Regions from separate parts of the Paenibacillus sp. EKM211P genome, predicted to be linked through region 4. Evidence: riboswitches for the same ligand, from Rfam matches in the RefSeq annotation. Region 4 holds a riboswitch; each other region holds the start of a gene.

The links. A riboswitch is a leader RNA that binds a small molecule or an ion and turns the genes downstream of it on or off. The one in region 4 is predicted to bind cyclic di-AMP.
Region 1: it holds a riboswitch for cyclic di-AMP, as region 4 does, so the genes downstream of both, G9G57_RS20385 (3D domain-containing protein) here and G9G57_RS24700 (C40 family peptidase) in region 4, are expected to answer to the same signal.
Region 2: it holds a riboswitch for cyclic di-AMP, as region 4 does, so the genes downstream of both, G9G57_RS22705 (3D domain-containing protein) here and G9G57_RS24700 (C40 family peptidase) in region 4, are expected to answer to the same signal.
Region 3: it holds a riboswitch for cyclic di-AMP, as region 4 does, so the genes downstream of both, G9G57_RS13940 (TrkH family potassium uptake protein) here and G9G57_RS24700 (C40 family peptidase) in region 4, are expected to answer to the same signal.

Annotation. Positions count from the first base shown of each region.
Region 1 covers NZ_JAAMNS010000016.1:99,119-102,289, forward strand. The annotation lists gene G9G57_RS20375 (ABC transporter substrate-binding protein/permease) at 1-551, shown strand, start outside; gene G9G57_RS20380 (amino acid ABC transporter ATP-binding protein) at 538-1,260, shown strand; cyclic di-AMP (ydaO/yuaA leader) riboswitch at 1,504-1,673, shown strand; gene G9G57_RS20385 (3D domain-containing protein) at 1,680-2,348, shown strand; gene G9G57_RS20390 (polysaccharide deacetylase family protein) at 2,548-3,171, opposite strand, start outside.
Region 2 covers NZ_JAAMNS010000020.1:80,953-84,123, reverse strand. The annotation lists gene G9G57_RS22710 (TatD family hydrolase) at 9-779, shown strand; cyclic di-AMP (ydaO/yuaA leader) riboswitch at 980-1,259, shown strand; gene G9G57_RS22705 (3D domain-containing protein) at 1,531-2,679, shown strand; gene rnmV (ribonuclease M5) at 2,826-3,171, shown strand, end outside.
Region 3 covers NZ_JAAMNS010000008.1:131,031-134,201, forward strand. The annotation lists gene G9G57_RS13935 (CPBP family intramembrane glutamic endopeptidase) at 1-773, opposite strand, end outside; cyclic di-AMP (ydaO/yuaA leader) riboswitch at 1,035-1,187, shown strand; gene G9G57_RS13940 (TrkH family potassium uptake protein) at 1,587-2,927, shown strand; gene G9G57_RS13945 (potassium channel family protein) at 2,946-3,171, shown strand, end outside.
Region 4 covers NZ_JAAMNS010000026.1:15,914-19,084, reverse strand. The annotation lists gene G9G57_RS24710 (M1 family metallopeptidase) at 1-309, shown strand, start outside; gene G9G57_RS24705 (hypothetical protein) at 321-1,148, shown strand; cyclic di-AMP (ydaO/yuaA leader) riboswitch at 1,425-1,562, shown strand; gene G9G57_RS24700 (C40 family peptidase) at 1,568-2,068, shown strand; gene G9G57_RS24695 (GNAT family N-acetyltransferase) at 2,372-2,878, shown strand; gene G9G57_RS24690 (4a-hydroxytetrahydrobiopterin dehydratase) at 2,957-3,171, opposite strand, start outside.

The sequences.
Region 1 (3,171 bases), on a different contig from region 4:
TCATATCCTTGCTACGGATGAGTGGTATTCGTATTATCGAGTGGCTAGGTACCGCATATGTAGAGATACTGCGCGGCACACCTATGCTGGTGCAGCTTATGATCATTCATTACGGAGTTGCTTTGACGTTAGGTGTTAATTTTACGCCACTCCAGTCCGGTATAATTACTTTGTCTCTGAATAGTTCGGCATATTTGGCTGAAATTTTCCGTGCTGGTATTCAGGCCGTAGACCGTGGACAGATGGAAGCTGCCCGCTCGCTCGGGATGGGACGAGGCAAAGCGATGCGTCACGTTATTTTACCGCAAGCATTTAAATCTATATTGCCTGCTATTGGTAATGAGTTCATTACGATCATTAAAGAATCTTCTATTATTTCGACCATTGGGATGGTGGACATTATGTATCAAGCCCAGGTCATTAAGAATATTACCTACGAAGGCTTAAGTCCATTCGTAATCGCAGCCGCTATTTATTTTGTAATGACATTCAGCTTATCTAAGCTGTTGGGTTTATGGGAAAGGAAGTTGAGAGCCAGTGATCACCGTTAAACAACTGCGTAAATCATTCGGTAAGAATGAAATTTTAAAAGGCATTGATATAGATATCGCCAAAGGTGAAGTAGTCGTCATTATCGGCCCGAGTGGTTCGGGGAAAAGTACGTTTTTGCGTTGTATGAATCTGTTGGAACAGCCAACAGAAGGGGAAATCTTGTTTGAGGGTGAGCCGATTACGGCCCGTGGTCATAATATTAATGCGACTCGGGAGAAGATGGGGATGGTTTTCCAACATTTTAATCTGTTTCCGCATAAAACAATACTGCAGAATCTGACGCTTGCACCAACGCAGGTGAAGAAGCAATCGGGGAAAGAAGCGGAGAAAATTGCGTTGGAGCTCCTGCGGACCGTGGGTCTTGAGGATAAGAAGAATACCTACCCGAACCAGTTATCTGGCGGTCAAAAGCAACGTATAGCGATAGCACGTGCTCTCGCCATGCAGCCGCACGTAATGCTGTTTGATGAACCTACCTCTGCCCTGGACCCTGAAATGGTTGGAGAGGTTCTGGATGTGATGAAGAAGCTCGCTGAAGGCGGCATGACGATGGTGATCGTGACGCATGAAATGGGCTTTGCTCGTGAGGTAGGAGACCGAATCATCTTTATGGACAACGGTCAAATTATAGAGCAAGGTACGCCGGAGCAAGTTTTCGGAACTCCAAGCCATGATCGTACCCGTGATTTTCTGGCTAAAGTGCTGTAAGAAAATGCTTTTATGAATTATTGACAAAGCCCTCTCGTGATGATATTTCACGGAGGGCTTTTCTCCTTTTGTCACCATATCTCCATATTTTCGTAACAAAAAACCGATTTTTGATGACAAAATTGTAATGGATATAGTATGATGTTCAAGATTCCCAACATTTTCATGCAGATAAGGTTACAAAATTGTGATATTATGCAGTAAGCCAAAACTTACCGGGGCAGCAGCAATGATAACAATTACTCAGGTGCTGGGCTCAAACCATGGGAAGTGCGGGGGACGTAACAACGGCAATTATTCCAATGCGTCATATAGATGTTGTGGAATATGCCTAGGGGTGAATTGCACAAGCATAGGGCTTCTCCTGAGTCCGAATCCGACAGCTAACTTCGCAGGCATAACAGAGGAGGTACATATCTTTGAAACACTTAAAACATATTGGAAAAACCATGAAATTTGCGGTGCTTGCCGCAGCGATTGCAGGATTGGCACAGACAGCTGGAGTAGCAAATGCTGCTTCGCTTCATACTGCCAAAGAAGGCGATACTTTCTTTTTGCTTGCTCAACGTTATGGGGTATCGGTAGATGACTTGACGAAGGCTAACCCGGATATTGCGTCCAACAACATATATGCAGGTCTACAAATTAAAATGCCAGACGAAAAAAGTGTGAAGGCGGCTTCGGATTCGAAACCACAGCTTCTTACGGAGAAAGCACCAGCGAATGAGAGGCCAACAATTGAAGCATGGGGCAAAACATTCAATTACAGTAAAGTTGTTGATGTTAAAGCAACAGCATATTCAGCCGCAGCTGATGAAAATGGCAAATGGGGTGCAGTCGATTACTACGGTAATCCGCTTAAACTGGGTACAATTGCAGTAGACCCGAAAGTCATTCCTATGGGAACAAAGGTGCTAGTTACAGGCTATTCCCATCCCGGCTTGCCAGACCATTCTTTTGTAGCCGTTGCCCGTGATCAGGGCAGCGCTATTACCGGAAAGCGGATTGATATCTTTATCCCTGGCAACAAATCATTCGTGAACGACTTCGGCTTCCAAAATGTGAAACTGTACGTTATTGATAAATAGCATTGTGCATATATTTGATTTCATTAAACATAATATATATTATGTAAACTTAATATTATAGCACACAACATATAACTGGGACGACTTCTTATCAGTACGGTCGTTTATCGCTAAAAAAGGCTGTCTTACAAGCAGAAGCATTCTGCTCGTCAAGGCAGCCTTTTTACGTTGTTGGTATATACGAGGCTTAGACATACTGTTATTTTCGTTCCGATGTGTGAAGTAGCCGGGGGACTGTGACAAACTTGTAGCCCTTAGCTTTTAAAGAGTGGATTAGACCCGGCAAAGCTTGGACAGTACCTTGCAAGTTGGAACTTTGACCTCCACCTGCATGCATTAAAATAATGGAGCCAGGTCTGGTAGCCGGGATCACGTTACGCTGAATCTGTGTTTTGCTTAATCCCTTCCAGTCTAGAGAGTCCACATTCCAATTGACGATCATGTACCCATGACGACGCGCCCACTGAATTTGAGGCTCCGTGATTTCACCATAGGGTGGTCGTATCAATCTGGGCCGAAAACCTGCGCTGGCTTCTAAAATGCGTTCTGTTTTTGTAATCTGGTGGCGAAAGCGTTCTGGTGTGGCCTTCCTGAAATCCGGATGAGTATAGGAATGGTTTCCTATAGCATGACCCTCGCGGATGATGCGGCGTATGATCCCCGGATGCTTTTCCGCACGATGGCCGACGATAAAAAACGTAGCTTTAATACCGTTTGCGTGTAATACGTCCAAAACCTGCGGCGTATACCTTGAATCGGGCACATCATCAAAGGTTAAGGCAATTTGGCGGGTGTGCGGGCCGCACATTTTAAAAATGTCCGC
Region 2 (3,171 bases), on a different contig from region 4:
TGAAAACCTTGGATTTATTCGACACTCATACTCACCTAGATGCGCCACAATTTGACGAAGACCGTGAAGAAGTTATAGCACGTGCTGTCGAATCAGGAGTAACACGGATGATCAATATCGGATTTAATCGTGAGACCATTCCATCCACCATGAAGCTGGCTGAGACGTATGATTTTATTTATGCAGCCGTTGGATGGCATCCGCAGGATGCCATTACAATGCAGGAGGGTGATTTAGAATGGATTGCATCGTTATGCAGTCATAAAAAGGTTGTAGCGATCGGAGAGATCGGTCTGGATTATTATTGGGATACATCACCAAAGGATGTGCAGCAGCGGGTACTTCGAAATCAAATTGGCCTGGCACGTGAGCTCAACATGCCAATTGTTATCCATAACCGAGATGCACATGAAGATATTGTGAGGATTTTACGTGAGGAAAAGGCGGGCGAGATTGGCGGAGTCATGCACTCCTTTTCTGGGAGCTGGGAGACCGCTAAAATGGTGCTGGATATGGGCTTTCACCTTTCCTTTGGCGGGCCCATAACGTTCAAAAATGCCAAGCAGCCAAAAGAGGTACTGGCCCTGGTTCCGCTGGATCGTCTGCTGATTGAAACGGACGCGCCATACTTGACGCCTCATCCGTTTCGCGGGAAGCGAAATGAGTCGGCCCATGTGAGATTGGTGGCAGAGGTAGCTGCCCAAATTAAGGGAATTACAGTGGAGGAATTGGTATCCATTACGACCCAAAATGCTTTGGAACGATTTGACATTCAGTGAAAAAGCGAAGAAATCAATCAAAATAAAGAGATAGACGGAGCTAATTATGATTTTGTTGCAGGAAACTCAAGAATATTACAATTTTTTAACCGAATATTTTAAAAAATGTACTTGAAACCTGCTTTACAACATGCATGGAAACAGGATATCATCTTTTCAGTGAATTGTTGTTGAGTGTAAACATCAACAAATCATTTCATGAACCAGTCTCGCTGAGTCCCTTTTGCAGGGAACGGGGGAACCGATATGGCTTACAGTACGTCCGGCGTATGTGCAAGAGAGAATGTCTCTTCAGCAGCCGGCTCAACCGAAATTCATTTCCCGAATGGGATGAACAGGTAGAGAAGCCGTATTTCGATTTCTTTCTGGGTCTTCGGGGTGAATGTGAAGGCGACCGCCATGAGCGGTTGACCTAAGCTAGGGCGACTCTCTACGTCCGAACCCGACAGCTAACCCCGTAAGCGTAACAAGAGAGAAGCCATCTCGTGCATGAGTTTTCCCGCATATTCACACATGTCGGAAGCCACGAAAGAGCTCTCTAGTCTCTTTCTTTGGCTTTTTTTGTTGTGAATAAAAGAAAATCTGTCATCATACTGTGGTTAAACAGGGGAGGACAGCATGCCGCGAAGACGGGTACATGGTGCAGGACAGTCGCAGTACGGGCTTGTCTTGTAGAAAATCTGTTATAGTCACGTCAACGATCAACTATGTCTTACTCCAGACGGCGGGCTATGTAAGGAGGACGGAGGAAATGGGCATTTTCCGAAAAGAGGAGACCCATGAGTCACGCTCATCCAGCATGTCTTACGTATTACGTTGGAAGCAAGAGAATGTGCGCCAGGCTGCTTTGGTTGCTATTTTTCTAATCGCACTAACGATTATGATTTCAATTCTGATGTACACGCAATCTAAAAAACAAGTCTTTTTTGTCATCGATGGTAAGGCATCTGCGGTAGAAACCCGGGAATCCAAGCTCCAAGATTTGCTCAATGAGCATTCTATTTCACTTCAGCCGCATGATACAATTTCCATGCCGCTAAATGGAGCAGTACAGGATGGGGATCGCGTAGTCATTAAACGTGCCAATCAGGTTAAAGTATCCTCAGGCAATAAGACGAAAAAGCTGTACACAACAGAAAATACAGTAGAGGGTGCCATTCGCACTTCGGGCTATAAATTATCATCAACGGATAAAGTTTACCCTGCGTTGGATGCCTCTGTTTCAGCTAACATGGACATAAAAATCGTCCGTGTGAAGAAACAGCAGGTCGAACAGAAAAAACAAGTGCCTTATCAGGTCATCAAAACGGCAGATCCAAGTCTCTATAAAGGCGATAATCGAGTCATTCAAAGTGGCAAATCGGGTGTGGTAGTCCAGCATGTTCAAAAGGTATACCATGATGGAAAATTGGTATCCAAACAGCTGGTCAACAAGGAAGTCGCACAGAATCGTGTGGATAAGGTAATTGCGGTAGGAACGAAGAAGAAACCGGTCGTTCTAGCTGCTTCCATCGGCCCTAAAGATGCGGTTAAGGCTACAAAGGTTAGTTCGGGCAGTGCTGTCCGTAAAGCAGGTATTAATTTTAATTATAGAAAAGTTTTACAAAATGTCTCCATGACGGCGTATTCCGCACAGGAGCCAGGTATCGGTACACGTACCGCCTCCGGCACGCGTGTCACGGAAGGACGCACCATCGCTGTCGATCCGAGTGTAATTCCAATCGGGTGGTGGGTGTATATTGAAGGGGTGGGCTTCCGCCGTGCGGAGGATACCGGTGGCGCGATTAAAGGCCACAAAATCGATGTGTATTATGAGAGTTTGAGCCGGGCCAACCAATTTGGTCGTAAGCACGGTAAAACCGTATATGTTATCGGACCTGTAAAGCCGGAAATCAACTAAAACAGGTTGTGTATGTTGAGGACAATGCGATAGTATTAACAACATAGTTATGCCATGCTAAGAAGAGGATACCCTCTTCTTATTTTGTTTTCAAAAGCAGGGAAAGATAAATATATGTTGCTGTGTAACAGTGGAGGGAAACGAAGATGATCAAGGAAGTGATCGTGGTGGAAGGCCGGGATGATACGGTAGCCATTCGCCGTGCTGTCGAAGCAGATACGATAGAAACTGGCGGTTCAGCCATTAATAAAATGACGCTGCGAAAAATTGCATTGGCGCAGGAACGGCGGGGGGTCATTATTTTAACTGATCCCGATCATGCAGGGGAGCGTATCCGTAAAATCATCGCCTCCAAGGTACCCGGCTGCAAGCAGGCTTTTATACCTGAGGCAGAGGCGACGCGCAAAGGGGATATTGGCGTAGAGAATGCCTCCCCGGAAGCCATCAGACACGCTCTCGCGCGGGTACATACGACAGTGGAAGGTGCCGAAC
Region 3 (3,171 bases), on a different contig from region 4:
TTCGCCCAGTATGTTTGATTTTTAACATAGTCGGTATAAGACGAAGGGGCTGAAAAGCTTTGGGTAAATGAGCGAACATCCCCATCTTCAAAGGTAAAAGCCAGCGTAAGTACCGAGGCGCCGATTTTCTTTTCGTCCACGGTATATTTTAATCCACCTTCCCCCTCAGTGGTCGCAAGCTTCAATTCCGATGGCTTAAAGCCAAAGCGTTTGATCCATTTTGCTGCAGCCTGTTCCTTGGCTTCAAGCGTCATGTCGCCCTCAGCTATACGTACAAGCTTGCTTCGTGCTTGTTCATCTGTAGAAACATCAGCCTGTGTGTAATTGGTGCTGGAGGTGATCCGCTTAAAGCTAACGACCTTCCCAGTGGATAAATCCACATGAATTTGCAGCTTGCCCTTCGCTGAGGAGTCAGGCAAATCAACCCGAAAGGTTTCATAAGGATAATTTTTTTTCCATGTACGATCGTACGCTTGAAGCAGTTTTTCTCTGGATAAATAACCGTACAAATCTGTTTCAGCCTGATAGGTCACGACAGGCTTCTCTGGCTGTGATTCCGTATAGCCCAGCTCGGAACGGGCAAAGTCCAGGGCGTGTACGATCGCTTCTTGTTTGCTGATGACCTTTGCATTCATCAATGATTCCGGACTTGGATTGCTAAGCGAGGGAATAAGCAATTGAAAGATAAAAAAGCAAATCAGGCCAACCCCGCCCAGCAAGCCTAATTTTTTGAAGTTGGCCGTGAGCACGACCGGTTTCCCGATAGGATTCATGAGTTTCCTCCTTAATCTGTAAATAAGAACATCCATTAAAGATATCATACTGCACAGGTTCCCGCCAACAGACCAGCGATATTCATGAAAACAGAGTGAAAGCACTTTAAAGTTTTAATAAAATTAGATAAGCTGTGATTAAGCGATGCCCAATCGCAAATTAAAGCCAATTTCACGTTTTTTCGGCGAAATCGGTTTTGTGATCTGGATAGAGAAGGATTATAATCTTGAGGCAATGCCTATGAAATATATGGGTAATGACATACATTTAAGCCGAATTTCTGTGAGAAAACGGGGGAACCATGTTACTGGGGTGAATTTTACAGCCGATCCTGATGGATCGGAAGTGTAAATAGGGCATACTGTGCTGCCCGAATCCGTCAGCTAACCTCGTAGGCTGTGGGCAGGAACCAAGTCAGGCACTCGGTTTTCCGGTGTCTTTTTTTGTGTGTATAAGTGTGAATAAAAGTTTGCTGAGTTAAGGACGCTGCGCGTTCCATTTGATCTTCCAATCGCTGTTGCCACTGAATTTTTTTGATTTTCTAGACCTTGATAAGGGTAAAATTCAGAGTCAAAGGCGAGCGCTATCGCTTCTCCAGATTCAAATGGACCGCTTCGCTGCTGCCCGCCTTAAAGTCATCAAACGTTCCATGAGGTAGTTACGTATAAAGTGTAGTGAGTATTGAAAGGCAAAAGTATCCCGCTTTGCGGATACTTTTCTGATTTATAAAAGAAACTGAAAAGAATTGGTGATTTTATGAGCTCAGCGATCTCCATGCTCATAGTTCACCAAGGAGGAGAAGTGATGAATAAATGAATCCCAATGCAAGCTGGCTTCGGCTTTCTCCACCGCAAATATTCGTTGCAGGCTTTGCCATTATCATTCTAATAGGTAGTTTATTGTTAATGCTGCCCATTTCTAATACAACAGGAAAACCACTTGCGTTTATAGACGCTTTGTTTACTGCCGCTTCCGCGACCTGTGTAACTGGGCTTGTCGTTAAGGATACAGGGCTCTTTTTTACAACCTTTGGTCAAATTGTCATCGTTGCGCTGATTCAGATTGGCGGACTTGGCTTTATGACTATGGCTACCTTGATCGCGCTGGTGTTCAAGCGTCGGATTTCCTTGCGGGAGCGCCTTATTTTGCAAGAAGCGATGAATCAGACCTCTGTCGAAGGAATTGTCGGATTGATCCGCAAGGTGCTATGGTACTCGCTGATGATTGAGGGCGTATGTGCAATCATTTTTTCGATTCGCTGGTCGTTTGATATGCCTGTAGGCAGGGCGATTTATTTTGGGATTTGGCATGCTATTTCCATGTTTAATAATGCTGGTTTTGATTTATTCGGTGAATTTCGCAGCCTGACAGGTTATGTATATGATCCGATTGTTAATTTTACAGCCATGTTCCTCATTATTTCGGGTGGCATTGGTTTTGTAGTGATGTCAGACCTGGCAGATTACCGCAAGCGTAAGAGACTATCCTTGCATACCAAGGTGGTACTCAGCATGACAGCTGCTCTGATTGTCGTCGGGACGCTTGTCATTTTTGTATTTGAGTTTACGAATCCGAAGACGCTTGGCTCGCTTGATTGGGGTGGTAAACTGCTGGGTTCTTTATTCCAGTCCGTTACCCCTCGCACCGCAGGTGCCAACACGCTGGACATTGCAGGCTTGCGGCAGGCTACGCAGTTTTTTATCATCATACTCATGTTTATTGGGGCTTCGCCTGGCTCTACTGGAGGCGGGATTAAGACCACTACATTTGCTCTGCTCATTGGAGCGGTGTTTTCGATGCTGCGGGGACGGGAAGACATTGTGCTGTTCCGGTACCGACTTGCGCAGGCACGCATTTATAAGGCTTTGACTATTACATTGCTGGGGTTGCTGTTCGTGATTGGGGTGACGATGATTCTGTCCGCAACCGAAGATCATCATTTTCTGATGATCTTGTTCGAGACGGTGTCTGCATTTGGGACAGTAGGACTGTCTATGGGGCTTACACCTGATTTGACAGTTGTAGGCAAGCTGGTGATTACTCTGACGATGTTTGCAGGCAGGCTGGGTCCACTCACGCTAGCTTATGCACTGGGACCGAAAAAGGGTAAGGAATTGTATCGTCATCCAGAAGGTAAAATAATTATAGGGTAAGGGAGTTTTCGAGTAGATATGAAAACGCAGCAGTTTGTAGTCATTGGCTTGGGACGGTTTGGCTCGAGCCTGGCTTTGCAATTGGTGGATATGGGGTGCGAGGTGCTGGGCATTGATCGGAATGAGGATGTTGTGGACAGTATGAGTGAGATCCTGACACATACTGTCGTGATGGACGCTACAGATGAGGATGCGTTGCGGTCACTCGGCATACGTAATTTCGATTGCGGCATTGTTGCGATTG
Region 4 (3,171 bases):
GGATATGAAGCAGTCGTGACGCTCAGCAAAAAAGGAGCAGATTATCCCAAAATCCCTGTTCAATTTACCTTCAAGGATGGCACAACGATATTCAAGGCATGGGATGGTGCGGGCAAAAGTACAACTTTCCGACTCAAAAGCGCTTCCCCCGTGTCCTATGTGACTGTAGATCCTCTATACACTATTGCACTGGAGAACAAGCATATTAATAATAGCCTGAAGGCTGAATTGGACGAAAAACAACAAACCCGTTGGAGTGTAAGTGTAACCAAGCTGTTGGAGACACTGCTTGGAAGTCTGTCATGGTGAGGTGTCTATAGATGCGGACTGTTATAAAAGAAGGCTGGGCGCTGGTACGCATACGCTTTTATATCGTTATCATTTTATTTCTGTATCGTTTGCTGTGGGGAGTATTTCTCTATAGGCTGGTACAGTCTGCCGTTATCCCGCTGCTGCTACGTTATCCTGATCAGAGCCAAAACGAACTGGGAAAGACCTTGTTTTGGATGGAGGGCCAGATCGCCTTGATGGACAGCCGGGAAGTACATGTGTACTTGTGGATATTACTAGGGGCGACCGTATTGCGCATACTAATCACTCCCTTCATTAGAGCTGGCATATATCAAAGCCTGCATACCGATGCGTCTGAACCGCAAAGCCTGTCCTTCTTCAAGGGGATGAAACGCCACGGTATGTCATCGCTATTGTATTACATCATCGAGTTGGGTTTGCTGCTGCTTCCCGCCTTTTGGGTGGTACCGAGACTCTATCCTATTGTAGTAGGAACGTTGCAATCTTCCTCTTACCTGCTGCATTTGTTGCCCTATGCCATGGGGTGGATAGCTTACGGTTGGGTCATTCGGCAGTGCATCCTGTATATGCAGCTGGGCACTGTCAGTGGTCACGCCATACTATCCTCCCTGCTTGCCTTCTTTCGCCAGCTTCTTCCGGCTGTTGGTGTATCCCTGTTGCTCGGTACTTGTGTGTTGCTAGTTTTCGGTCTATTTGGCACCGTGGCGATGATTTGGACGGGTATGTTGGCGCTGATTCTCCAGCAATCGTATCATTTTGTTACCAGTCTGGTCAGGCTGTGGCATATCAGTTCACAGTATCGGCTATGGCACATCGATATCTCCAGCAGAGGCTAACCCCTCACAATATGCTCTCTCCTGTATTTTCAGCTGTCGAAAAAACTTTTTTCTTTCCCGTGCAAACAGCACATAACTGAATACTGTTAACAGAATCTGTTCCTGGAGCGTTAGGAACAGATTTTTTTTGTAACTTTTTGCGATGAAACATTTGCCAAAGCCTGCTGTCTTTGTTACAATAATCGCAGTGAACTGATAGTAACAACTTTGTAATCTTTATTGTAACCTTTATCTTAAAAACATCGTTGTCGTGAATACTGCTCTCCAAGGTGCACATCTTAAGTTAAGCCTAATTCCTGGCACCTAGGAAGCGGGGGAACCAGTTTGGGTGAATTGATCTCGCAACAGAGTGGTCATAGGGGAACCTTCTACCGAATCCTTAAGCTAACCTCGCAGGCATTGGAAGGGGTATATTTTTTTTGAAGAAGAAGCTAACGATCGCAGCCATGGGTCTCGCCATTGCCTTTACATCTTTTACATTCGGTGGCAGCAGTGCATTTGCAGACTCTAAGATGGACCAGGTCATCCAAGATGCCAAAGGAACGAACTACAGAAGCGGAGGCACTACACTCGAGGGATTCGATTGCTCCGGCTTCACAATGTATGTATTCAACAAACTGGGAATTAAACTGCCGCATCAATCTGGATCACAATTCAAAATGGGTTCTTCTGTATCCCGCGATGAAATGAGACCAGGCGACCTGGTGTTCTTCAACACCACAGGAAGAGGCGTTTCCCATGTAGGTATCTTCGTAGGTGAAGGGAAATTCGCCCACTCCTCGACTTCACGTGGTGTAGTAGTTAGCTCACTGAACGAAAATTATTACGCTAACCGTTATGTCGGTGCAAAAAGAATTATGAGCACAGACGCTTACCATTCTGTAGCTTCAGATATTCCTGATGACGACAACGTAGAATAACTACCGCACAGCAAGCTAACCCTAGCCGCAATTTGATTCTGGCCGGAATCGAATTGCGGTTTTTTATGTCCACTACATCAGCAATGATTATCATTACTGACGAACTGACACCTCAAAAGGTTTCAATTTTAGCGAACATCGTCGGTTTTACCGTCACCGCTGGGGGAGCATATGAGCAGTAAATCCTTCTTATTGAATGTATACCCGACTTAGGTACGAAATAAACACGCTTGCCATTCTCCTACAACTTGTCTACAATCTGTGGTTAATGATTGAAGTACCTGCATAAGGAGGAATGGAAAAGTGCCGGCCTCAATATCCAACTACCGGATCGTACCGATGGACGAGCATCAAGCGGCTGAAATCTGTGAGTGGCGCTATGATCCCCCCTACAACATATACGGCTGGCTTCCCTGGGAACAAATGAAGGCACTTGAAGTCGAATTTGGAAGTCCCACGCTTCGCCAAGAGCAATATGTTGCGGTCCTGGACGAAGAGAATGAGCTGACGGGATTTGCTCAATATTTCCCTATGGTCGGTGTGACCCGGCTGGGTCTTGGAATGCATCCCGAAAGATGCGGACATGGCACAGGCTCCGATTTTGTCCGGGCCATTGCCGAGGAAGCCAGACGACGTCATCCGCAGAATGAAATTGACCTAGAGGTTCTCACTTGGAATCAGCGGGCTATCCGAGCCTACAAGGCAGCTGGATTTGAGCTGACGGATACCTATGAACGCCAGACTCCAGATGGCAGAAAGCCGTTCCATTGTATGGTATATCGTCCTGAACAACAGAATCGGGTTCTATAAATAAGAGCGCCTTCACTATACAACCGCGATGTTGTATAACGAAGGCGCTCTTCATATATACGACAGATCATTACAAACTCAATGACTGCTGCGCATTTTTTCGAAAGCTTCATTATATTGTTGGGCTTCCTTAATATCTACGGCCATAATACCGCCATCGTCCCAGGAGGTCAAACGCAGAGTCACGGTCTTGTAATCAATCGTAATAAATGGATGGTGATTAAATGCCTCAGATATAGCGGCAACTTCATCCACGAAGGCAATTCCTTTCATAAAACTGGAAAAATTATATT